4 regions of the Cellvibrio sp. KY-GH-1 genome follow, and region 1 is predicted to be linked to each of the others. Evidence: predicted binding sites of a transcription regulator. Region 1 holds the regulator's gene; each other region holds the start of a gene.

Region 1 (6,126 bases):
GGCCATCTCCTATTCCGGAACCTCCTCTGAAATTGTTGCCCTGTTGCCACTGCTAAAACGTGGCGGTATCAAAATAATCAGTATGACCAGCAACCCCGACTCAACCATCGCCGAAGTAGCCGAAGTCAACCTAGATATCAGCGTGGTTCACGAGGCGTGCCCGCTGGATCTCGCACCCACATCAAGCACCACTGCCACTCTCGTTCTAGGTGATGCACTGGCTATAGCACTGTTGGAAGCGCGCGGATTCACGGCCGAGGATTTCGCCTTTTCCCACCCGGGCGGGGCACTAGGGCGCAAACTGCTTTTACGCCTCTCGGATGTGATGCATACAGACAACGAAATTCCCCGCGTATTGCCCGAAACTCCAATGGCTGATGCGCTGATGGAAATGTCTCAAAAAGGTTTTGGCATGACCACGGTGATGAACTCTGCAGGCGACTTATTGGGAATTTTCACGGATGGTGATTTGCGCCGTAGTATCGATCGCGGGATCGATATACGCGTTGCACGAGTGGGGGAATTGATGAATACCACCCCCAAAACATTGCGTGATAATACACTCGCCGCCGAAGCACTCGCGCTAATGGAACAGGCAAAAATTAACGTTCTGCTAATCACCAACGAACAAAAAAAACTGGTTGGTGTCGTCAAAATCAATGACCTGCTGCGCGCCGGTATTATTTAAATCTCCTTTTTGTGAATAGAAACCCTATGAATCCCGAACTGCGTGAGCGCGCTGCGCGTATTAAATTATTACTGCTGGATGTCGATGGTGTGTTGACCGATGGCAAGCTTTACTTCGGCAACAACGGCGAAGAATTTAAAGCCTTTAGCACCTTGGATGGCCACGGCATCAAACTGTTACAGAAAAGTGGGGTCAAGGTCGGCATTATTACTGGCCGTACCAGTAACCTGGTGGCGCGCCGCGCCAATGACCTGGGTATTAACATTCTGGTACAGGGGCGCGAAGACAAGTGGGATGCATTGCAGGAAATACTGCAAGAGCATCCGTTGCAACTGAACGAAATTGCCTTTATGGGCGATGACTGGCCCGATTTGAGTGTGATGACACGCGTGGGACTGGCCTTTGCCGTTGCCAACGCCCATACAAGCGTAGCTGCACGAGCCCACTGGCAGAGCCGCGAGCGTGGCGGTGACGGTGCGGTGCGTGCCGCCTGCGATCTAATTATGCAGGCCCAAGACACCTTTGACACAGCGTTGGCGCGCTATCTAGCGCCTTAATCGCATACTGCTACACGAGAAATAACAAGCTACTAATTTATGAATTTATTTCAGCGCTTATACAAGGTTCATCAGCACATTCCTGGCCCCTGGCTGATCGCCGGCGTGCTGGTTTTGTGCTACTTCCTGTTTTCGCTGCGCCAGAAAGAAGACCCGGTAGGTTATGAATACGACCCTAGCGGCTTTCCACAAATTTATATGAAACAGGTACAGACGCGGGAATATGATAGCCTGGGCCAACTGAGTTTTGAGCTCACCACGCCAGAAGTTACCCTCTACCAGCCGGATATTAATGGCCCATCCACCCAGGATTACACCCTGATTGATGCACCCAAAATGATTTTTTACAACACCCAAAATGGTACCCCCTGGCGGTTGTCGGCGACCCATGGGCGCAGTGAATCCAACAATGAACTAATTCGCCTCCTAGGCGATGTAGTCATCCAGCAAAGCTCGCCCAGCCAGGGACTAATGCGCGTCACCACCGATGAATTGCAAGTGCGTACCCGCGAACAATTCGCGGAAACAGACAAAGCTGTTAAGATGCGCAGCGCGAAAGGCCAGATAGACGCTCTAGGTATGGATGCCGACCTGGTGCAAAGTCGGCTTCAGTTAAAGTCCCAGGTTAAGGCTGTTTATGACCCTCGTTAAAAAATTCTTACGCGCTACGCGCTATTTTGTTGCTCTCAGCTTGCTTGCCTGTGCCTGCCAGTCATTTGCGCTACCCAGCGATAAAAACGAAACCATTCGCGGCTCTGCAGAAAAACTTACCGTTGACCAAAAAAACGGAATTGCAACCTACACCGGTTCAGTGATCATTCAGCAGGGAACATTGGTTATCACTGCTGACTCGATCGTGATTCACACCAACGCCGATAACGATGTAGAAAAAATGGTGGCTCAGGGCGTTCCCGCCCGCTTCCAGCAACAGCCGGAAAAAGATCAGGGGTTGGTAACCGCCGCCGCCAAACAAATTACCTATACCCCTGACAATCAGCGCTTATTGCTGATTGAAGACGCTTCCGTTGAACAAAACGGCGCGGTTATGAAAGGGCCCCGAATTGACTACGATCTGGTGAAAGAGGTTATGAAGGCCGCTGGTGGCAACAGCAGTATCGATGGCAATGCCGAGCGGATTGAGATTGTGATCCCACCCAAAGGTGCCAAAGGTGACGCCGTTGAGATCAAAAAGCTCGACGAGCAAGCACCTGCGCCAGCCAGCGCACCCACTGAAACCAGTAGCGCTGCCGCTCCATCAACCAGCTCACAAAATTAATGCCTATGTCCCGTTTGCATGCTCGCCATCTCGCCAAAAGCTACAAGAAACGCAAAGTGGTTATTGATGTTTCTATTACCGTGGAAAGCGGGCACATTGTCGGCCTACTAGGGCCAAACGGCGCCGGCAAAACCACCTGTTTTTATATGATCGCCGGCTTGGTGCCCGCCGATAATGGCACCGTACTGATCGACGAACGCGATATCACCAACTTGCCAATTCATGGCCGCGCCCGCGCTGGCATTGGCTATTTGCCGCAAGAAGCCTCGATTTTCCGCAAACTGAGCGTAGCCGATAACATCATGGCAATTCTTGAAACTCGCCAGGATATGAACGCCGCCCAACGCAAGGAAAAACTGGAGTCATTGCTCAATGAATTCCACATTACCCATATCCGTGACAGTTTGGGCATGGCCCTGTCAGGCGGTGAACGCCGCCGGGTTGAAATTGCTCGCGCCCTGGCAACGGATCCCAAATTTATCCTACTTGATGAACCCTTTGCCGGCGTTGACCCTATTTCGGTAAACGACATCAAAGAAATTGTTCGCCACCTGAAAGATCGCGGCATAGGCGTTCTCATTACCGACCACAACGTACGTGAAACACTGGATATCTGCGAAACCGCCTATATTGTCAGCGAAGGCCATATTATCGCCGAGGGTGATGCCGATACCGTGCTGAGTAATAGCAAGGTACGCGAAGTCTATCTGGGCGAGAACTTCCGCCTCTAATTAAATTACCGCCGACACATCACCATTCAACTCAAAGACCCGTTGGGTATTACCTATTTACCCAGCTGATCCTAGTGACAAACAACTTGACAAGTAACATTATTTATTTATTAGGCATAGAGATTGCTTACGGTTGTTGCTTGCGGCGCAAACCCTGACTAAACTCCGCTTATCTGTTGTTTTCATCCTGCGCTTTGATAACGCTTCTGCGCCATAAGGGTTTGTCTACCTCACAATGAAACAATCGCTCCAGCTCAAACTCGGTCAACAGCTGACCATGACTCCCCAGCTGCAACAGGCTATCCGCCTCTTGCAGCTTTCCACTCTGGATTTACAACAGGAAATCCAGGAAGCACTCGAATCCAATCCAATGCTTGAAGTGGAAGAAGGTTTTGATTCCCCCAGCCAAACTTCAGATTACGAAGGCAGTGAGCTGGACGCTACCGACTACAATCGCCAGCAGGAAATCGCCGCCGACACTAACGGGGATGACACCACCGATTTCAGCGGTACCGAAAATTACACCGCCAATAGTGATAGTTATCAGGAAACCAGCAATTATTCCGAAGGCGACAACTTTAGCGATGGCGATAGCTTCGGCGATGGTGAGAGTTTTGGTGAAAGTGAATCTTTTGGTGATGCCGATGTATATGGCGAAGGTGAAAACTTTAGTGCCGACAATGGCGACTGGAGTGAAGCGATCCCCAGCGACTTGCCAGTAGACACTAGCTGGGACGATGTATATCAGGCATCTTCATCCAGCAGCTCGAGCAATTACGATAATGAAGACAACGATTTTGAAAGTCGTCGTGCAGCAACTGATTCTTTGTATGATCACTTGATGTGGCAACTTAATCTTACACCGATGTCTGACCGTGACCGTATCCTGGCGATGGCTATCATCGATGCAGTAGAACCCAGCGGCATGCTTTCAATCACGCTCGAAGAAATTTTCGAAGGCATGCGCGATGAATTTGAAGAGCTCGAGCTGGATGAAGTCGTTGCTGTTCAACACCGCCTGCAACAATTCGACCCTTGCGGAGTGTGCAGCCAAAATCTGTCTGAATGTTTATTGGTGCAACTACAACAGTTCGACCCCAAGACACCCTTTCTCGACTCTGCCAAATTAATCGCAAAACAATATTTACCTGTGCTTGGCAGCCGCGACTATCGCCAGTTAATGCGGCGCACCAAACTAAAAGAAGCTGAATTGAGCCAAGCGGTCGCATTGATTCAAAGCTTGAATCCGCGCCCGGGCGATATGATTGCCAGTGGCGATACAGAATATGTAGTACCCGATGTCTTTGTAGAAAAGCGCGATGGTCGCTGGTTAGTTGAGCTGAATCCAGAAATTGCACCGCGTCTTCGTATCAATGCCGATTATGCATCCATGGTGAAACGTGCTGATTCCAGCAGCGACAATACGTTTCTGAAAGATAATTTGCAGGAAGCGCGCTGGTTTTTGAAAAGCCTGCAAAGCCGCAATGAAACCCTGTTAAAAGTCGCCAGCTGTATTGTCGAGAAACAACGCGGGTTCCTTGATTACGGGCCAGAGGCAATGAAGCCCTTAGTGTTGCACGATATTGCCGAAATTGTGGAAATGCATGAGTCCACCATTTCGCGCGTAACCACGCAAAAATATATGCACACTCCGCAAGGCATCTTCGAGCTGAAATATTTTTTCTCCAGCCATGTAAGCACCGACAGCGGCGGCGAATGTTCATCAACAGCGATTCGCGCCATTATCAAAAAACTGGTAAATGCCGAGAATCCTAAAAAGCCGTTAAGTGACAGTAAAATTACCGATCTACTCGCTGAACAAGGAATTCAGGTGGCGCGTCGCACTATTGCCAAGTACCGTGAATCGCTGAATATTCCACCGTCAAATGAGCGCAAAACGATTTAATTTTTATACAGGAAACTGGATAGGGATGTTGCATGCAGAACAAACACTGCATTGATTTTATTGATCGACTGGCACCCTTGGCCAGCCAAACTATGAGGAAGCACCTATGCAAATAAATATCAGTGGCCATCACCTCGAAGTCACGGACTCATTAAGAGATTATGTCACCAGTAAAATTGAACGCCTGAGCAATCATCACGACCGCATCACTACAACACACGTAATTCTCTCCGTAGACAAACTGATTCAAAAAGCAGAAGCGACCATTCATGTAAGCGGCAAAGATATCCATGCCGATTCAACCCACGAAGATCTTTACGCGGCGATTGATGCCCTGGCAGACAAGCTGGATCGTCAATTAATTAAACACAAAGAAAAAATGCGCAGTCATCGTTAATTGAATGATTTCAGCGCGCAACCGAGGATGCCAAGGCATCAGTTGAGTTATGCAAATCGAATCACTTATCAGCGCCAGCCGCACCCTGTGCGGCGTAGAAGGCGGCAGCAAAAAACGTGCACTGGAATTGCTGGCCAATGCCATTGCGCAAGATATTCCAGCAATTGATGCCGATGAACTTTTTCGGCGCCTTATAGGGCGCGAGCGCCTGGGCTCTACCGGAATTGGCCACGGTGTCGCCATTCCCCACTGCCGCGTGGAAAATTGCACCGGTACAGTAGGCGCGTTGATTACCTTGGCAGAACCAATCGATTTTGACGCCATAGATTCACAACCAGTGGATATTCTCTTTGCGATGCTGGTGCCAGAAGATGCTCATGATGAGCATCTGCAAACCCTGGCTACTCTGGCAGGCGCATTGAATAATCCGGAATACCGCCAGCGGCTGCGCAAGGCGGAGAGCGATCAAGCGCTCTACCAGGCAGCTATCGCGGCACTCTAGAGGCACAGCCTTATGCATCTGGTTATTGTCAGCGGCCTTTCAGGCTCGGGAAAAAGTACCGCACTCCAC
Region 2 (6,126 bases), 1.4 Mb from region 1:
TATCGTACCAATCGTTGCCGTCGGGTCCGCAATATGGGTTACCCGCGCGTTCGGAAAACTCGGCAATATCCACTAACCATACAGCGACTTTTGTACCGGGCAATCGGGTTTGTTTGATGATTACGGCGTTGCCATCAATTTCCAGTTGTGCGATTTGTTTCAATCCTACACTGGCCGCTTTTTCCAAAACACCGGGATAAGCAGGCAGCAGGATTTTTATATCGCAGCCGAGCTTTAATAATGCGCGCGGCAAACTGCCGCTTACATCGGCGAGTCCGCCGGTTTTTATTAACGGATAAACTTCACTGGTTGCAAATAAAATCTTCTGCATAAGTGATCCTTCTTGAGCTAATTAATCAGGACAGTTTTAAAATTAATGCACCGAGTGGTGGCAAATTTATTTCCAGTGATTGCTGATGGTTCATCCAGGGCACTGGTTGGCTGTAGAGTGGGTTGTCATTCCCCATGTTGCTACCGCCATAGAACGAAGAATCTGAATTGAGCATTTCGCGATAGCTGCCTGCAACCGGAACACCAATTCGATAAGCCGTGCGCGGTACAGGCGTAAAATTCAATATGACTATGGAAAAATCTTGGTCACTTTTACGGATGTAGCTAACAATCGATTGGGTACTGTCATGACAGTCAACCCATTCAAAACCATCACCGCGGAAACTACGTTGGTAAAGTGAAGGCATGCTGGTGTAACAATGGTTTAAATCTTTTATCAAGGTTTGTATGCCTTGATGGCGATCGTAATCCAGCAGATGCCAATCCAGCGAACGGCCATGCGCCCACTCACTCCATTGCGCGAATTCACTGCCCATAAATAAAAGCTTGCTGCCTGGGTAGGTATAGAGATAGGTGTAGAGTAAACGCAGGTTGGCGAATTTTTGCCAATCATCACCCGGCATTTTATTGATCATGCTGCCTTTGCCATGAACAACTTCATCGTGTGAATAGGGCAGTTGGAAGTTTTCGCTGAAGGCGTACATCATGCCGAAGGTTAGCTGATTGTGGTGGTACTGACGGTGCACAGGATCCTTGCTGATGTAATCCAGTGTGTCGTGCATCCAGCCCATATTCCACTTCATGGAGAAGCCCAATCCGCCGACCCAGGTCGGGCGGGTTACTTGTGGCCATGCTGTTGACTCTTCGGCTATTACTAATGTTCCAGGATGCTGCCCGTGACAAACTTCGTTGAGTTGCTGTAGGAAGGCCATAGCTTCAAGGTTTTCATTGCCCCCGTGAATATTGGGAATCCACTCACCATGTTCGCGGGAATAATCCAAATGCAGCATGGAGGCCACTGCATCTACACGCAAACCATCAATATGATATTCCTTCAGCCAAAAGAGCGCGTTGGCTAACAAGAAGTTACGGACTTCGTTGCGACCATAGTTGTATATCAGTGTTCCCCAATCGCGGTGCTCTCCCAAACGCGGATCTTCGTGCTCATAAAGTGCAGAGCCATCAAAGCGGGCGAGGGCATGGGCGTCTTTGGGGAAATGGGCCGGCACCCAATCGAGAATAATGCCGATACCCTCTTGATGCAGGTAATCCACAAAATAGCGGAAGTCATCTGGCGTACCGAATCGGCTGGTCGGTGCGTAGTAGCCAGTCGTTTGATAGCCCCATGAATCATCCAGGGGGTGCTCACTAATTGGCAGGATTTCAACATGCGTGAATCCTAACGGCTTCACATAATCCACGAGTTGGTGAGCCAGCTCGCGATAATTCATAAACTCACCGGCCCAACCGCGACGCCAGGACCCGAGGTGGACCTCATATATCGACATAGGCGCATGTTGCCAATCCCAATGCGCGCGACGGTTAAGCCATTCGTCATCGTGCCATGAATATTCTGATTGGGCTTTAATGATTGAGCTGGTTTGCGGACGCAATTCAAATGCTTGCCCGTAGGGATCTGATTTCAGGAATACAGCACCAGTTGCGCGATTGCGGACCTCAAATTTATATAACGCACCAGGTTTGACTCCAGGGATAAATACTTCCCATAAGCCACTTCCACCCCTCACTCGCATAGGGTGCTGACGACCGTCCCAATCATTAAAGTCGCCTACGACACTTATGCGTTCGGCATTAGGTGCCCAGGTTGCAAACAATACCCCTTCTACACCGTCAACCGTACGTAGGTGCGCTCCCAAATGCTGATAGATGTTCCAATGTTGCCCTTCAGCAAAAAGGTGCATATCAATGTCGCCCAATAATGGTGCAAAACAGTAAGGATCAAATTCGGTATGCATCACGTTGTGACGGTCAAACCACTGGACTTGATAATGCTTCGGAAGCTTGGCCGCCAATCCGTACCATTCAAAAAAATCTGTGCCTTCTATACGGTTTAGTCCGTGGAGTTGTTGATCTATCAGCAGCGACGCGCTGCGGGCGCCCGGTAAATAAAGTCTGACAAGTGTGTCTGCGGAGGAGGACGCGGCGCTTAAAAGTGGGTGGCGACCTAGGACTTCAAAGGGATCATGATGGGTAGCGGTAACTATGCGTAACATCTCGTGAGATAAAGGTTTGTCCTGCTTTTGATTCAACATGCACTTGATTCCTAATGTAAAAAAGATGGCGCGTTATATTACTTAAAACATTATTTGCACAGTTTTGGGCTACATAAAAACGTCACATGCGTGGGATCTACTAGCTTAGCCATTATTGACGACTTTTGTTGCACCATTTTTTTGCAAAAATTTGATCTCAGTGAAAGACATTTGCAGGTTCGGTGCCAAACTTGTGGCTACACTTAGCTTTGCATTCAAAGCGGGCAACAAAACCGCAAAAAAATGCACCAACAATTTTTGGGGTCGGGTAGAGTTTGCAGCAAATCAATTTATTGGCACTGATATTGCTCTCACTCTTGTCAACGAGGTCACAAAAATTTCATCGTTGTTACACACAATAGCCATAAGGAATACGTTGTAATGAGTACACCTACATCAGGTCGTTTTGTTAGTCGTCTTACGCGAGAAACACTGGCGGTAATTTTGGCTGGTGGTCGAGGTTCCCGGTTACATCAACTTACCGATTGGCGTGCAAAACCTGCGGTACATTTTGGCGGTAAATTTCGCATCATCGATTTTCCTCTTTCAAATTGTGTTAACTCCGGCATTCGCCGCATTAGCGTGCTTACCCAATATAAATCTCACTCACTTGATCGCCATGTACAACGAGGCTGGGGCTTTCTTGGTGGTGAGCTTGGTGAATTTGTTGAGCTACTGCCGGCGCAGCAGCGCCTGAGCGAATCCTGGTACGTGGGTACTGCGGATGCCGTATTACAAAACATCGACATCATTCGTCGTCACAACCCGGAATATGTATTAATCCTTGCGGGTGACCACGTTTATAAAATGGACTACGGTACCATGATCGCAGCGCACGTTGAGCGCGGTGCAGATATCACCGTAGGTTGTATCGAAGTTCCCTTGGACATCGCACACGCTTTTGGCGTTATGGACATGGACAAGGATTATCGCATCGTTAAGTTTACTGAGAAGCCGCCAAAACCAGAGCCCATGCCAGGCAAACCCGATAAAGCACTCGCATCGATGGGAATCTATGTATTCAGTACAAAAGTATTATTCCGCGAGCTATTAAAAGATCGTGACAATCCAAATTCGTCGCACGATTTTGGTAAAGATATCATTCCGTCCATGATTAAAACCCATCGCGTAAGCGCGTTTCCTTTCCGCGACCCCGTCTCGGGCGGTGATGCCTATTGGCGCGATGTAGGAACTGTGGATTCATTGTGGGAAGCAAACCTTGAATTAACCGGCATCACACCTGAATTGGATTTGTACGACGCCGCTTGGCCTATCTGGACCTATCAGGAACAAGTTGCGCCAGCAAAGTTTGTGTTCAATGACGATGGACGTCGTGGTTACGCTGTAGATTCGTTGATTGCGGGCGGATGTATCATCTCTGGCTCTGCGGTAAAGCATTCCTTGCTGTTCCCGCGTGTTCGCGTTCACTCTTATTGTGAAATCGAAGACTCCGTTTTATTCCCCAGTGTTGAAGTAGGGCGTCGCTGCAAAATACGCAAAGCGCTCATTGATCGCCGCTGCAAAATTCCCGAGGGCACCGTCATTGGTTATGACTTGGAAGCCGATAAAAAACGTTTCCACGTCTCACCTAAAGGCGTTGTGCTGGTCACTCCCGACATGTTAGGACAGGATGATATCAATGGCTAACAATGGCAAAACGAAGGTCGTATTTCTTTGGCATATGCACCAGCCAGACTATCGCGACATTATGACGGGTGAATACTATTTTCCCTGGACTTATCTTCACGCCATTAAAGACTATGTCGACATGGCTGCGCATATAGAAGCGCAGCCGGCGGCAAAGGCGGTCGTTAATTTTGCTCCAATTCTGTTGGAACAACTTGATGATTATGCGCAGCAAATTGCTGCGCATCTCGCCAATGGTGAAAAAATTAAAGATGCTGTTTTGGCATCACTGGTTGAGCCGAGTTTACCATTGCCTGGAACAATGGCATTCGTTGACTTGGCGCAAAAGTATCTACGTGCTAATCGCGATCGGATGATTGATCGGTTTCCCGTTTATCGCGAACTTGCTTCGTTGGTGAGTAATTTTAAAGAGCAGCCGTTTTTAAGCCGCTATCTGAATGAACAATTCTTAATTGATCTGGGCGTGTGGTATCACCTGAGCTGGTTGGCAGAGATTCCGCGCCGCAGCGATGCCCGGATTCAACGCTTGCAAGATAAAGAGCGCGATTATACGGCCGCAGATAGACGCGAGCTGCTTACGATTATCGGCGAATTGGTAGGATCAGTTGGTCCACGCTACAAAGCCTTGGCTGATAAAGGGCAAATAGAATTATGTATGAGCCCCTATGCGCACCCAATCATTCCTTTGTTAATTGATTTGAATTCCGCGAAAGAGGCAATGCCTGGTGTTTCCTTGCCCAATTCAAGCTGTTATCCCGATGGTCGTAATCGTGCCAAATGGCATTTAAATGAAGGTATAAAAACTTTCGAAAGCTATTTTGGAAAACGCCCTCGCGGATGTTGGGCGTCGGAAGGCTCCTTAAGCGACGACACTTTAAAGTTATTGCATGAAGCCAAGTTCGATTGGGCCGCCACCGGCGATTCAGTGCTGCACAATAGTTTACGTGCGCAGGAAAATCAGGCGGTCTCTGTTGAATTGCAGCAAACCGGGCAGTCACTGCATCGCCCGTATGAATTTGCCAACGTAAAAATTAATACTTTTTTTCGCGATGATGGCTTATCAGACCTAATCGGCTTTAAGTATGCCACCTGGCACTCGGATGACGCCGTTGGCGACTTATTGAATCACATGGTGAATATTGCTAATGCCGCCAACGATACAAAAAACACGGTAATCTCCGTGATTATGGACGGTGAAAATGCTTGGGAATATTTTCCGGAAAATGCGTTTCACTTTTTGCACAATCTTTATGAACGTTTGATTGCTCATCCACAGCTTGAGCTTTCCACTTATAGCGAAATTTTAGATTCGCAAAAGCCAGAACCATTACGTATCCCTCATTTGGTTGCAGGGAGCTGGGTCTACGGCACCTTCTCAACCTGGATCGGTGACAAAGACAAAAATCGCGGTTGGGATATGTTGTGCGATGCTAAGCAGCAGGTTGATCAGGCGTTGCAGAAACGTAGCTTTTCGGCGGAGCAGCTCGCGCAAATTGAAAAACAATTGGCGTTATGTGAAGGGTCTGATTGGTTTTGGTGGTTTGGCGACTACAATCCTGCGCAAAGCGTTAGCGACTTTGAATATTTGTATCGCCGCCACTTAATGAATCTCTACTCCTTAATCGAAACACCAGCTCCAGGCTATTTGAATCAGGTAATCAGTGTCGGTGGTGGCGATCCGGCAACGGGAGGTGTCATGCGTCAGGGGCACGCCAACTAATAAAGCCTCCGATTCAATTACAGTGACGGTTTAAACTTTTTGTAGCGTTTTTTTAATAGCTATAGGTGTAAAAGGGAAGGGCGAATGGCAGACAAATCACCACTTTTTAAGCGTCGCACAGCAGGTGTTTTGCTGCACCCAACATCCTTGCCTTGCTCTGAGTCTTGCTGGGGCGGAGATGTTAAAAATAGATTC
Region 3 (6,126 bases), 1.3 Mb from region 1:
ATAACCACGCCCAATGCTTCGCCCATGCTCGCCGTTTCATCCAGCTTGGTTAGGATGCAACCCTGTAAACGTGCAGCGCCGTAGGCATGAATTGACGCTTTCAGCATTTGTGCCTGGCTGTTGCACGACATCACCAGATAGGTTTTTACCTGTTGTTGCGCTGCCAAGGCTGCTAATTGCGCTTTCAAATGTGGATCGCCATGGCGAAAACCGGCGGTATCAATTAACACCAAAGAGCAATGGCGCAAACTGCGCAATACGTTATCAAGCGGATTGGCTTCATCCACTACGCGCACCGGCACGCGCAAAATCCGCGCTAGCGAACGCAGTTGATCGTGCGCAGCGATGCGATAAGTGTCGGTGGTGATCAACGCAACCTTGTCAGCGCCGTGTTGCAATACATAGCGTGCTGCCAACTTGCCGATGGTAGTGGTTTTACCCACGCCGGTTGGACCAACAAATGCGAACACACCACCCTGCTCCACTATATCGCGACCGTTAATCGGCAATTGATGGGCGAGGTTTGCCAGTGCATCAGGCCAGGCATCACTCAGAGTTTTGCTTTTGGTACAGGCTTTAATAACGCTGGCAACAACTTCTTTGGGTAACCCCAAGCGTTCCAGACGACGACTTACGCTAGCCAATACCGGCGAATCGGTGGGAATGGATTGCTGGCCAGTAAGGCGATCCAATTGCTGTTCTAACAAAAAACGCATATCGGCAATTTCTGCTTGCAGCTCGGAAAGCTGAGCATTTTGGTCCGCCGAATCATTGTGCGCGGAAGCCTGATGAGCGGATGAAAATTCCGCTGCAAACGCAGCGGCGTCTTTAACATTCCCACGCGATTCTTTAATGCGGGATTCTTTCACCAGCGTCTCACGAAACGAAAGTGATTCTTGTGACAGTACCGACGCGCTCTGCGCCGAACTTCGGGCAGATGATGTAGTAGCTGTTGATCGGGTCACGACAGGCGCATCATCAACCAGGGGATATCGGTCGGCTGCGCTCATACCGGGTTTTGGCCGAGTTACCGGTGTTGACGCGTTACGTGGGATACCCGCATTAACGACAGTATTTTTGCCGACCAAAAATTCTTTCGCCGACTCTTCTGCCTTGCGTGCGGCCATCATCCGCTGACGGGCTTTTTCAATATCGTCTGCCAGCTGCGCGCCCGTTTTTCCCGCGTTAGGATGATCCGCAACCGGGGTAATAACCGGTGTTTGTTTGCGCGCAGGTTTACCAATCACGCGTGGAGAGATTTCACCATCGCTTAACAAGGGCTCTGTGGGAGCAAAGGTCGCCTCGGAAAATGGGCGCGCTTGCAATTGCTTGAGTTCGAAATCCGATCCCATAGTCGTCAGCAACTCCACGCCTTCGGCGATGCGGTTGCTAGAGAGAATAATTGCATCTGGCCCCAATTCCTGGCGGACCAATTCCAACGCACGGCGCATATCTGCAGCTACGAAACGTTTGACTTGCATATTCAACTCCTGCCCTTAAGGGCGACCTGGGTTATTTCTTATCAGCACCAACGCTGGCATCGATACTGATTTGTTTATTGTCCGGCACTTCGGTATAGGCCAGGACTCGCATTTCCGGAACGCTATGGCGAACAAAGCGAGAGAGCATAGGGCGCAAAGGCGCTGCGACCAGTAATACCAATGGCTTTCCAGCCATCTCCTGCTTTTGTGCGGCTGCAATCAGCGATTGCTGTAAACGATCCGCTAATCCAGGCTCAATAAACGCGCTGTCATCAGCGCCAGCTTTTTGTGCCTGTTGCACGGTATTTAGCAACAACTGTTCCAAGCTGGGTTCAAGCGTGATAACAGGCAGGTTTCGCTCGTTTCCAATGATGTTTTGGACGATTTGCCGGCACAGCGCCACTCTTGCCAAGGCCGTTAATGCGGCGGGATCTTGACTCCTACCCGTAGTACCCGCCAATGCTTCGGCGATGGAACGAATATCCCGTACAGGCACCCGCTCACGTAGCAAGTTTTGTAGAACCTTTAACAAAGTGTTGATACTGATGGTGTTGGGCACTAATTCTTCCACCAACTTGGGCGATGATTTAGCCAACATATCCAGCAGTTTTTGAACGTCTTCGTGGCCGAGTAATTCAAAAGTGTGATGCTGGAGAATTTGGTTGAGATGGGTAGCCACTACCGTGCTGGGATCAACAACCGTGTATCCAAGAGTTTGTGCCTGTTCGCGTTGGCCTGGGCTAATCCAAACGGCTTCCAATCCAAACGCAGGATCTTTGGTTTTAATACCCTCGAGCGAACCGAAAACCTGTCCCGGGTTAATCGCCAACTCACGATCAGGATAAACATCAGCCTCCGCCATGGATACGCCCATCAAGCTGACGCGATAACCGGTGGGGTTTAAATCCAGATTGTCGCGAATGTGTACAGATGGAATCAAAAATCCCATTTCCTGAGAAAGCTTTTTACGAACGCCTTTAATACGGCCTAACAATTCGCCGCCCTGATTTTTATCCACCATAGGAATCAGGCGATACCCCACTTCCAGCCCGATGACATCAACGGGTTGAACATCGTCCCAACCCAACTCGGGTGATTCCGGTGTACCGGGCGGCAAGGCAGGAACGGAACGTGGCTGCGGTGCGATACTTGCCGTACCACCTGCAGTAGGCCCTGACGGAGACTCGCCTGCCAAACGCTGCCCAGCGGGGATAAAGGAATTCTCTTCAACAGCGGCGGGTTGGTGTTTACGCCAGTGGATGAAATACGCCAGGCCCGCACAAATTAGCCCCAATCCCAAAAATGCCAGATGTGGCATACCGGGAATCGATCCCATAATCACCAACATAATCGCGGCCACGGCGAGCGCTTTCGGCGAGGTAAACATTTGCGAAACCACTTGTTTACCCATGTCCTGCGCGCTATTAACGCGTGTTACCAGAATTGCCGATGCGACCGACAGCAGCAAACCAGGAATTTGTGCGACCAGGCCATCACCGATAGTAAGGATGGTATATTTCTCAAACGCGTCGGCAAACTCTAAATCATGCTGCAGCATTCCAATGGCAAAGCCACCGAAAATGTTAATGAACATAATCATGATGCCCGCAACCGCGTCACCACGTACAAACTTGCTCGCACCATCCATAGCGCCGTAGAAATCCGCCTCGGACGCCACTTCCTGACGACGAGTACGCGCTTGATCCTGATCGATCAGCCCAGCGTTCAAATCAGCATCAATTGCCATTTGCTTGCCGGGCATCGCGTCCAGGGTAAAACGTGCGCTTACTTCTGAAATACGGCCTGCACCCTTGGTAACCACGACGAAGTTGATGATCATTAAAATAATAAACACCACAATACCGACCGCCAAATTGCCGCCGATCACTACGTGACCGAAAGCTTCGATCACCTTACCTGCCGCATCACCACCTTGATGTCCCTCTAATAAAACTACGCGTGTAGAAGCCACGTTCAACCCTAAACGCAGCAAAGTAGCAATCAGCAAAATGGTTGGAAATGCCGCGAAATCCAGCGGGCGCAAGGAGTAAATACTGACCAGTAATACAACGAGGGAAAGCGCAATATTGAAGGTAAAAAACACATCCAGCAGTAACGGTGGAATAGGCAATATGATCATTGCCAGCAGCATCATTAACAAAATGGGAATACCCAAATTGCCACGCCCGGCGCCTTTGATGGAACCAAGGACCGCCCTGCCATTTACATTATTGAATTGATTGAAAGTCGGTAGCGCCATAATCACGGATTCTTGACGGTTGAGTCATTTTTCCGTGTTATCGCAAGAAGTGTACCTACTTGATTTGATTGAAGTGAATCACGCAAAAGATGACCAACCTTGGAAACCAAGGCATTACTCAAGCTTACCTTTCGCGTCATAGCGCATATCACGCGGAACATTGATATTGCGTGGATACATCGGCTTATCGCCTTTGCCTTTACGGAAATTTCGCAATTGAAATACGTATGCCAGCACCTGGGCAACCGCGAGATACAAGCCAGACGGAATTTCCTCGTCCACGTCCGTGGTATAAAAAATCGCACGCGCCAACACGGGTGATTGAATAATTTCGATTTTATGGGCGTTCGCAATTTCGCGAATCTTCATGGCGACATGATCGCCCCCCTTAGCCAACATGATCGGCACATCCATTTTTTCCGGGTCATAGCGCAAGGCCACAGAAAAATGTTCCGGGTTGGTAATGACCACGTCCGCTTGCGGTACATTACCCATCATGCGGCGCTGTGCCATTTCGCGTTGCAATTGACGAATTCGCCCCTTAACTTCCGGTTTACCATCAGTGTCTTTGGCCTCGTCTTTTTGATCCTGGCGCGACATTTTCAACTTTTTGTTGTATTGGTAAATCTGGATGGGCACATCAATAGCAGCTATTAAAATAGTCGTAACGGATAAGGCGATAGTGGCGAAAATTGAAATCTCCAGCGAGTGAATAATGGCATTCGCAACGGTTTCATCCGATAAGCGAAACATATCCTGCGCATAGAATTGCAAAATCAATATCGTGGCCCACAGCAGTAATAATACTTTGGCCAGCGCTTTACCCAATTCAATCAAAGAATGCATGGAAAACATCCGTTTGATACCCGCGATCGGATCCATCCGGCTGAGTTTTGGCTCCATAGCCTTACTACTAAAAATAAAACCACCTAATGCGATGGGACCAACAATCGATGCGATTAATAAAATCGCCATCAAGGGAGCAATGCTAAATAATCCATCGTAAATTGCCGCTACCAAGTGACCGATCATGGCATTGGTATCAAAAATAGTTTCGCGGCTAATTACAAAATTTGCGCGGGTTATGCCAATTAACTTGTTAGCCATAAAATCGGCAAAGATATAAATACCAATCACGGCCAAAAGTAATACAGCGGTAGTGGTTAGATCACGCGATCGGGGAATCTGACCTTCTTCACGCGCTTTCTCAATCTTTCGCGCACTGGCCTCTTCCGATTTTTCCTGCCCGCTGTCGTCTTCTTCAGCCATTGTTTTTGCTCCCTAGGGGCTCAATGCCAAAGTACGCAGCGTGCTTATTCCCTCTTCCATAACCTCGAAATATACCGGCAGAAAATTAGCGAGGGTAAACCACATCAGGATGAAACCAAAAATCAGGGTAATCGGAAAACCAACAGTGAATACGTTCAATTGCGGAGCAGAACGACTCATAACCCCGAACGACATATTAACAATCATCAACGAGGTAAAGAGCGGCAACGTAATAAGCAGCGCTGCGCTAAACATCCATGAACCCATATCAACAATAGTGGAAAAGTGCGCGCTGTTCATGCCGCCACCGCCAATCGGGAAGGTTGTGAAACTGTCAATCATCAACTGCAAAACCACCAAATGACCATTGGTGCTCAAAAATAATAATGTGGATAACAATAAATAAAATTGCGAAAGGATTGTTACGCTAACACCACTCGATGGGTCATTCATTGCTGCAAAACCCAAACCCATTTTCATCGCCATAAACTGGCCGGCCAGCAGGAACACATGTAAAACCACTTGCATACAAAAGCCCAGCGCCAAGCCGATCAGAACCTCCTGGATAACCATCATAAAACCCTGGGCGGATAACATAGAGGTTACCGGCGATGCCGGCAGTACCGGCGCAATTAACAACGTGGTAAACAGTGTAAGAATAATCCGCAAACGCGCCGGCACGGTCCGTGCGCCAATGATAGGAATCGCCAGATAAAACGCACTAATCCGCAGCATCGGCCAAATATAGGTGCCGATAAATTGGCTTAGCTGTTCTTCTGAAATGATGAGTTCTTGCATCGCTTTTTTTGCCCAATCAATCTGCCGATTAAATTAAACCGCGCTATCCGATCAAACTCGGCACGCTTGAATAAAGGCGATTAAACAAATCCATGAACTTGGTGAGCAGCCAGGGACCCGCAATCATCAACGTAATCAGAGTAACAATTAAACGCGGCAAAAAACTCAGGGTTTGCTCGTTAATTTGGGTTGCAGCCTGAAACATACTGACAATCAGTCCCACAATCAGACCCGGGCCAATAATCACTAACAACATCAAAATGGTGAGAAAAAATGCATTGGCGAACAAATCCATTACGACTTCGGGCGTCATAGGTA
Region 4 (6,126 bases), 810 kb from region 1:
AGTTCCGTACGGTTAGTAGCAGAAACCACTCTTGTTTCAACATCAACGGACGCGACAGAGCCCAGCCTAACTAATTTTTGTGTCTCAAGGACACGCAATAAATTGGGCTGCAAATCCAGTGGCATCTCGGTGATTTCATCCAGAAATAAAGTCCCTTTATCCGCCTGCTCAAACACACCGATTTTACGATGAGACGCCCCAGTAAAGGCCCCTTTTTCGTGACCAAATAGCTCACTATTGATCAATTCACGCGAAAACGCACCACAATTTGTAGCAACAAAATCTCCCTCTACGTTACTGGCATAATGGATCGCAGCCGCCACCATTTCTTTACCAACACCACTCTCACCCATCAGCATTACATTGGCTTTGGTTGCGGCTACCCGCTCGATCATTTGATAAAGGTTTTTCATGGGCTCTGATTCGCCCACCAAATAATTGAAATGTAAAGATGAACTTTTTTGCTGAATAGCAGTCAGTGGCTTACTTTCAACAAAAATTGATTGTAGTTGCGAAAGATCGATAGGTTTAATCAGGTAATTAACATTTGAGCCGTATAGATTTTTAACAATTTCTTTCACGGAGGGATGGCCAGTTACAAGAATAATTTTCGTATTGCTTCTTTCTGGCAAAGCATCTAACAAGTGCAAACCAATTCCATCCGGCAAAATCAGATCAAGTATCATGTGCGTGAAATGAAACTCGTCAATCAACTCACGCGCACGTGCAACCGAACTTACCGCCTTTACGTTGTGCCCCAAAAGCTTCAACAGCTCTGCCGTAGCATCCAAAAAAATATTGTCATCGTCAACTAATAGTACTTCAGCCACGATATTACCCTCATGTTTACCAGCGGAGCGCAGAACCATTCTAGCACCACTCACAGAGGATAATGCAGATCAAATCAATCAGTTAGCGACTTCTATCACTATTTTAAAGAAAACGATGCGCCATCAAAAATAACAACTGCTCACTTTTAAATAACATGAACACTTTCTGAATAAATAAACAGACCTGGAAAAACGTGACACCAGTCAATATTCAACTGCGACCAAAAAGAAGAAAACGCCTAACCATTTTTAATGCTTGAATGCCACCAAAGAAACCGCGCGCGCGATACGAAATGAACCCCAAGAAAAACGAAGCGATTACAAAAGCCGGCAGTAGCTTTTTAGAATCACTCGCCACTACATGGCGCCGCATGTTCAATAACAGCACATTGCGATGCACCAGTAACTGGCTATTTTTTTGTTTCACCCTTGCTTGAAGATCCATAATTGAGCACCTTTATAAAATCTCGAATTTGCGCTGACGTGTTTGGTAACATCATTCGTGTACGATATTTTCTGTACAACGAATTACAGACCAATAACAGAAATAGTTGCATTAAAAAAAACACCAGAAATCCAAGCACCCCAATATTGCTCAACTCATATACGCACCAGGCAATCAATACCGAAAACGAACACCATGTGATTAGCAGTATTGGCATGCTAATTAGCCACAACATCAGCAACCTGGGTAATGAATGGATTGCAAGCTGTAGTTCCGCGTTTGCTAAATCTGCCACACCAACGGCACAGTGAATAACTTGCGCTCCGAGCTGTAAGGTATTTTCCAATTCGCTGGTTAAACTGGAACCCCCCGAAGCTGCTTGCTCTTCGGGGGGACCATTTTTCAGATCATGTATTTCCATGATCAAACTCTCCAGATATAAAACTCAGAAGCCCGATACGGGGTTTAGTGCCGACTTTGTAATAGGCGTGACACCAACCACCCCGTTGCAAAGGCAACACCAATTGCCACAAGTGGCCTGGCCTTTACTACGTCCTCCGCTTTTGCTTCCAATTCCATAGCCTGCTCCTTACCTGCATTAATGCGGTTTGTTGCCGAGGCGGCGGATGCAGCGCCTATCATGCTAACTGCATCATAAACACCGGAAGTGGCCTCTTTGAATTGGGTAATTGCTTCTGACATAGTAATGTCATTGAGCTTTTCGTTACCCGAATTTTTGAGTGAAGATGTGGTAGCCATAATCATTTCCTCTATGTTAGTAAAGTAGATCGGCAGGGATATCAACTTGGTTATAGGCGCCGCCGTCCGAATAGCAGGGATAGAACAAATAACACAATGAAAATAAAAAATAGTATTTGTGCTATTCCTGAAGCGGCACCTGCAATGCCACCAAACCCCAGCAAACCAGCGATAATTGCAATCACAAAAAACACAATCGAGTAGTACAACATAAAAAACCTCCTTTAAGGGATTACTATGCCTGTAACAATGACCGTGCCAATCTTCCAAAAAATAGCTTTAATCGACTTAAATTCAACTATAACTACTTAATTTTCAATACGTTAAATATATAACTTAAAATACGTGAAAATTATTTCGCAACTAATAAAACTCAATATTTTGAAAATTTTTCAATTTTTAATAATTTTTTTAACACCGCGAAGAACCTGGAGAAACATCAAGAATATTTATCCAACCACCAACTAATCCAATATGGACGGCGAGTATTTTAAAAAAAACTAACATTGGAATTGCAATCAAAATCCCGATAACACCCCATACCCAACCCCAGACAAACATCCACAATACAACCAACAGAGGATTCATATTAAATCGCTTACCTAGCACCGTTGGTGTTACGAATTGCGATTCAAAAAAATTCAACAACAGATAAACCCCGGGAACCATCAGTACGCCCCCTATAGATTCGCATTCTATAAAACCAACCCCTGTAAGAATCACCAATAAGAATAAAGGCCCTAAGTAAGGGGCAAAATTCAACGTTGCAGCTAACGCTCCCCACAGCAAAGGGTCGCCAACCCCTAAGGCAAACATGACCCCAGCGGTAGCCATACCCAAGCCTGCGTTAATAAGAAAAATAACCAGCGCATAATGAGAAATATCATCGCGTACAGTTTGAAAAATAATGACAGTCTTTCGCTTTTCACTAAAGGATGACTGTGCTCGCAGCAAATTGCGCATGAGCGCATCGCCGTATACAAGGAAAAAATACGCAATTACAAACACAACGGTTATCTGAATAACAAACGTCGCGGTAGTTCCTGCCACGGCAGAAAAAGCAGCCACTAACAAGGACTCTGCGACGCTAACCATAGCTCCTTCTACCTCTACGACAGGAAACAAGTAGCTTTTAATTGAATCGAATGATGATGCCAACTCACCTGTAGCAACTGCTATTTTATCGCTTAATTCCGGCAATCGACCTATCCAGTGACTGGCCGGGTCCACTAAAAATACACAAGTCAAGACCATCAAAAAAATAAGTAAACTTATGACAAAGGCGGCTGCGAGTGATCGCGGAAGGCCGGACTTTTCAATAAGCCGGGTTAGCGGACTGGAAAATAATGCGATAAAACCTGCGACAAATATAGGAAGGACCAGCGAGCCACAAAAATATAAGGTATACAAAACAGCTATAACGACAAGAACTTTTAACGCTATAGAAATTGAATGATCAGGCACTTGCCTGAGCTCCCGTAAATCCTTGATATGAACGTGAGTATTCATCGTATTTCTCTCAATTTTTTTAACAACAATATCTACTAGCCATTTTCGTACCAGTTAAAAAAAAGAAATTAAACTTTGTAGCATTTTCAAAAATGCAACCCACATAAAATTTGCATATATTAAAAAAACAATACCTTTTCAACAACTTATCTAATTTTTTTGAGAGCTGGCACAATTTCCGCACTACCCCAAGTGCACGCATAGAAAACTATGCCGCCAACTTAATGAACGCTATTTTTAGCGGAAGGAGAACCACCATGAAATCATTACAATTCAACTCCCTTAAAACTCTATTAAGCGCATTTATTATTGCAACAACAGTCAGCATCACTTCGGCTGCCATTGCGCACGATGCAGAGACGAACATCAATTCCGATAAAAAATCTGCTGCAGAATACTGGGCCGATTTTAAGCAGGACAGCAAACAATCCTGGAAAGATAGTAAAGCAGCATTTAAAGATGGCTGGATTGAAAGCAAGCTGGAGACAGCATTGGTACTGAATAAACATCTTGATGCTTTGGATATAGATATTAATGTCGACAACAACGTCGCCACACTCGGTGGTGAAGTGAACACAGATATTGAAAAGGAACTCGCCGAAAATATTGCACTGGGGATCGAGGGGATCGATTTGGTGAAAAACAATATCAAGGTTACGTCAAAGCCAACTACTGCAGGAGCGCAATCAGTTAGCAGCAATCGTCGTAGCCTCTCGCAATATGTCGACGATGTCTCTACAACAGCGGCGATAAAAACCGAGCTACTGGCATCCAAAAATGTCGAAGGCCTGGAAATTAATGTCGACACCTATAAGGACGTAGTAACCTTGTCGGGCAAAGTGCATACCGGGGCGCAAAAGGATCTCGCACAGGCGATCGCCGCGAAGCAGGATGACGTGAAGAACGTGGTCAATAAGCTGGTAATCAAATCCTAACGCCACCGCCCGGACCAACCTTAGGTTTGCGCCCCGGAATTGGAGGCGATCACGCCCTTCAATTCCGGGGAATGAAACCACTTAAAATACAGCAACTTAAATAACATACTTCACATTTAACAATAAGTTTTGTAACCATTTATCGCTAAGTCCCTGAAATTTATACTTTAACCTCGGGGTTTAATGGTTTAGTCTTACCTTAACTGAAGCTGAAAGAGATCTATACCTGCTTTGAATAGTCACGTCACCTCCGCCCCGGAAACCGTTACCCACCAGCTGAGTCTGGAGCCTGGTGACAGTCGCCGACTCGCGAATCTCAATGGTCTGCTAGGCCAGCACCTGCGCCAGATCGAAGAACGCCTTGATATAGAAATCCGCCACCGCGGTACAGATTTCGAGCTAATCGGTCCTGCCGATACCACTCGCGCGGCCGCCGAACTTTTGCGCAACCTTTACCAACTGACCGAACACGCAGAACTCACCCCGGACGAAGTTCATCTGGCTCTGCAAACCTCAGGTATAGAACAGCTTATGCAGCAACTTGATCAAACCGAAGCGCAGGCCTTTCCAGCTGACGCCAGGGAAGTAGACGCCGATGAAGGCATTACGCTGATACGCACCAAGAAGTGCACAATTAAACCGCGCGGTTTAAACCAGCAACGCTATGTGCGAGCAGTACAAAAACACGATATCAACTTTGGTATTGGCCCGGCCGGTACTGGTAAAACCTACCTCGCGGTAGCTTGCGCGGTAGAAGCCTTGTTAAAGAATGAAATCGAGCGCATATTGCTGGTTCGCCCGGCGGTAGAAGCCGGCGAAAAGCTGGGCTTTTTACCGGGTGATCTGGCCCAGAAAGTCGACCCCTATTTGCGCCCTCTCTACGATGCCCTATTTGAAATGTTGGGCTTCGATACTGTTGGCAAACTTATGGAGCGCGGTGTTATTGAGGTAGCCCCACTCGCCTTTATGCGCGGCCGAACCCTGAACAACTCGTTCGTTATCCTCGACGAGAGCCAGAACACTACCCGGGAACAAATGAAAATGTTCCTGACCCGGATAGGCTTCGGCACTACCGCTGTCATCACCGGTGACCCGACACAAATCGACTTACCGCGCGGCATGGCCTCAGGCCTGCGCCACGCCATCGAGGTGCTGGATAACGTTAACGGCATCAGCTTTACCCACTTTACGTCAAAAGACGTAGTGCGCCATCCGATTGTGCAGCGCATTGTAGAAGCCTACGATGCCTACGAGCAGAAGCAACCGAAAGCCGATTGATATGTACCAGATAGACATAGAAACCAACACCAGCAGCGAGAAGCTCCCATCGACTGCTGCGTTGGAAAGCTGGATTAGCGCTGCATTAAAAAGCCAGGAACTGGTAGAGGCAGAAGTCAGTCTGTATATCGTTGACGAAGCGGAAAGCCAGGAATTGAACGCGCAGTATCGCGGTAAGGATAAGCCAACCAATGTGCTTTCCTTCCCTGCTGATATCCCGGAAGAAGTTGGAGTTCCCTTGCTGGGCGATCTGGTGGTTTGCGCCCCGGTTGTTGAGCGCGAAGCGCAAGAGCAAGGCAAGACACTGGAGGCCCATTGGGCCCACATGCTGATACACGGCAGTTTGCACCTACTCGGTTATGATCATATC

Evidence for each region. The regulator sigma-54, encoded in region 1, starts transcription at its own class of promoters, with help from an activator protein. The targets are predictions, from matches to a motif close to TGGCACANNNNTTGCNNT.
Region 2: a site for sigma-54 is predicted at 2,859-2,876, ahead of glgC (glucose-1-phosphate adenylyltransferase). Genes of this name have one in related genera too.
Region 3: a site for sigma-54 is predicted at 3,781-3,798, ahead of flhA (flagellar biosynthesis protein FlhA). Genes of this name have one in related genera too.
Region 4: a site for sigma-54 is predicted at 2,278-2,295, ahead of D0C16_RS06155 (DUF1328 domain-containing protein). Genes of this name have one in related genera too.

What each region holds. Positions count from the first base shown of each region.
Region 1 covers NZ_CP031728.1:2,249,201-2,255,326, forward strand. The annotation lists gene D0C16_RS09730 (KpsF/GutQ family sugar-phosphate isomerase) at 1-688, shown strand, start outside; gene D0C16_RS09735 (HAD family hydrolase) at 715-1,245, shown strand; gene lptC (LPS export ABC transporter periplasmic protein LptC) at 1,285-1,896, shown strand; gene lptA (lipopolysaccharide transport periplasmic protein LptA) at 1,883-2,521, shown strand; gene lptB (LPS export ABC transporter ATP-binding protein) at 2,527-3,252, shown strand; gene D0C16_RS09755 (RNA polymerase factor sigma-54) at 3,488-5,158, shown strand; gene hpf (ribosome hibernation-promoting factor, HPF/YfiA family) at 5,265-5,555, shown strand; gene ptsN (PTS IIA-like nitrogen regulatory protein PtsN) at 5,605-6,057, shown strand; gene rapZ (RNase adapter RapZ) at 6,070-6,126, shown strand, end outside.
Region 2 covers NZ_CP031728.1:886,573-892,698, reverse strand. The annotation lists gene glgA (glycogen synthase GlgA) at 1-331, opposite strand, end outside; gene glgB (1,4-alpha-glucan branching protein GlgB) at 357-2,564, opposite strand; gene glgC (glucose-1-phosphate adenylyltransferase) at 2,946-4,211, shown strand; gene D0C16_RS03680 (glycoside hydrolase family 57 protein) at 4,204-5,931, shown strand; gene malQ (4-alpha-glucanotransferase) at 6,016-6,126, shown strand, end outside.
Region 3 covers NZ_CP031728.1:930,889-937,014, forward strand. The annotation lists gene flhF (flagellar biosynthesis protein FlhF) at 1-1,481, opposite strand, end outside; gene flhA (flagellar biosynthesis protein FlhA) at 1,513-3,741, opposite strand; gene flhB (flagellar biosynthesis protein FlhB) at 3,856-5,010, opposite strand; gene fliR (flagellar biosynthetic protein FliR) at 5,023-5,808, opposite strand; gene fliQ (flagellar biosynthesis protein FliQ) at 5,852-6,121, opposite strand.
Region 4 covers NZ_CP031728.1:1,436,697-1,442,822, forward strand. The annotation lists gene D0C16_RS06135 (sigma-54 dependent transcriptional regulator) at 1-830, opposite strand, end outside; gene D0C16_RS06145 (hypothetical protein) at 1,241-1,696, opposite strand; gene D0C16_RS06150 (hypothetical protein) at 1,741-2,034, opposite strand; gene D0C16_RS06155 (DUF1328 domain-containing protein) at 2,085-2,246, opposite strand; gene D0C16_RS06160 (AI-2E family transporter) at 2,446-3,543, opposite strand; gene D0C16_RS06165 (BON domain-containing protein) at 3,801-4,478, shown strand; gene D0C16_RS06170 (PhoH family protein) at 4,710-5,756, shown strand; gene ybeY (rRNA maturation RNase YbeY) at 5,758-6,126, shown strand, end outside.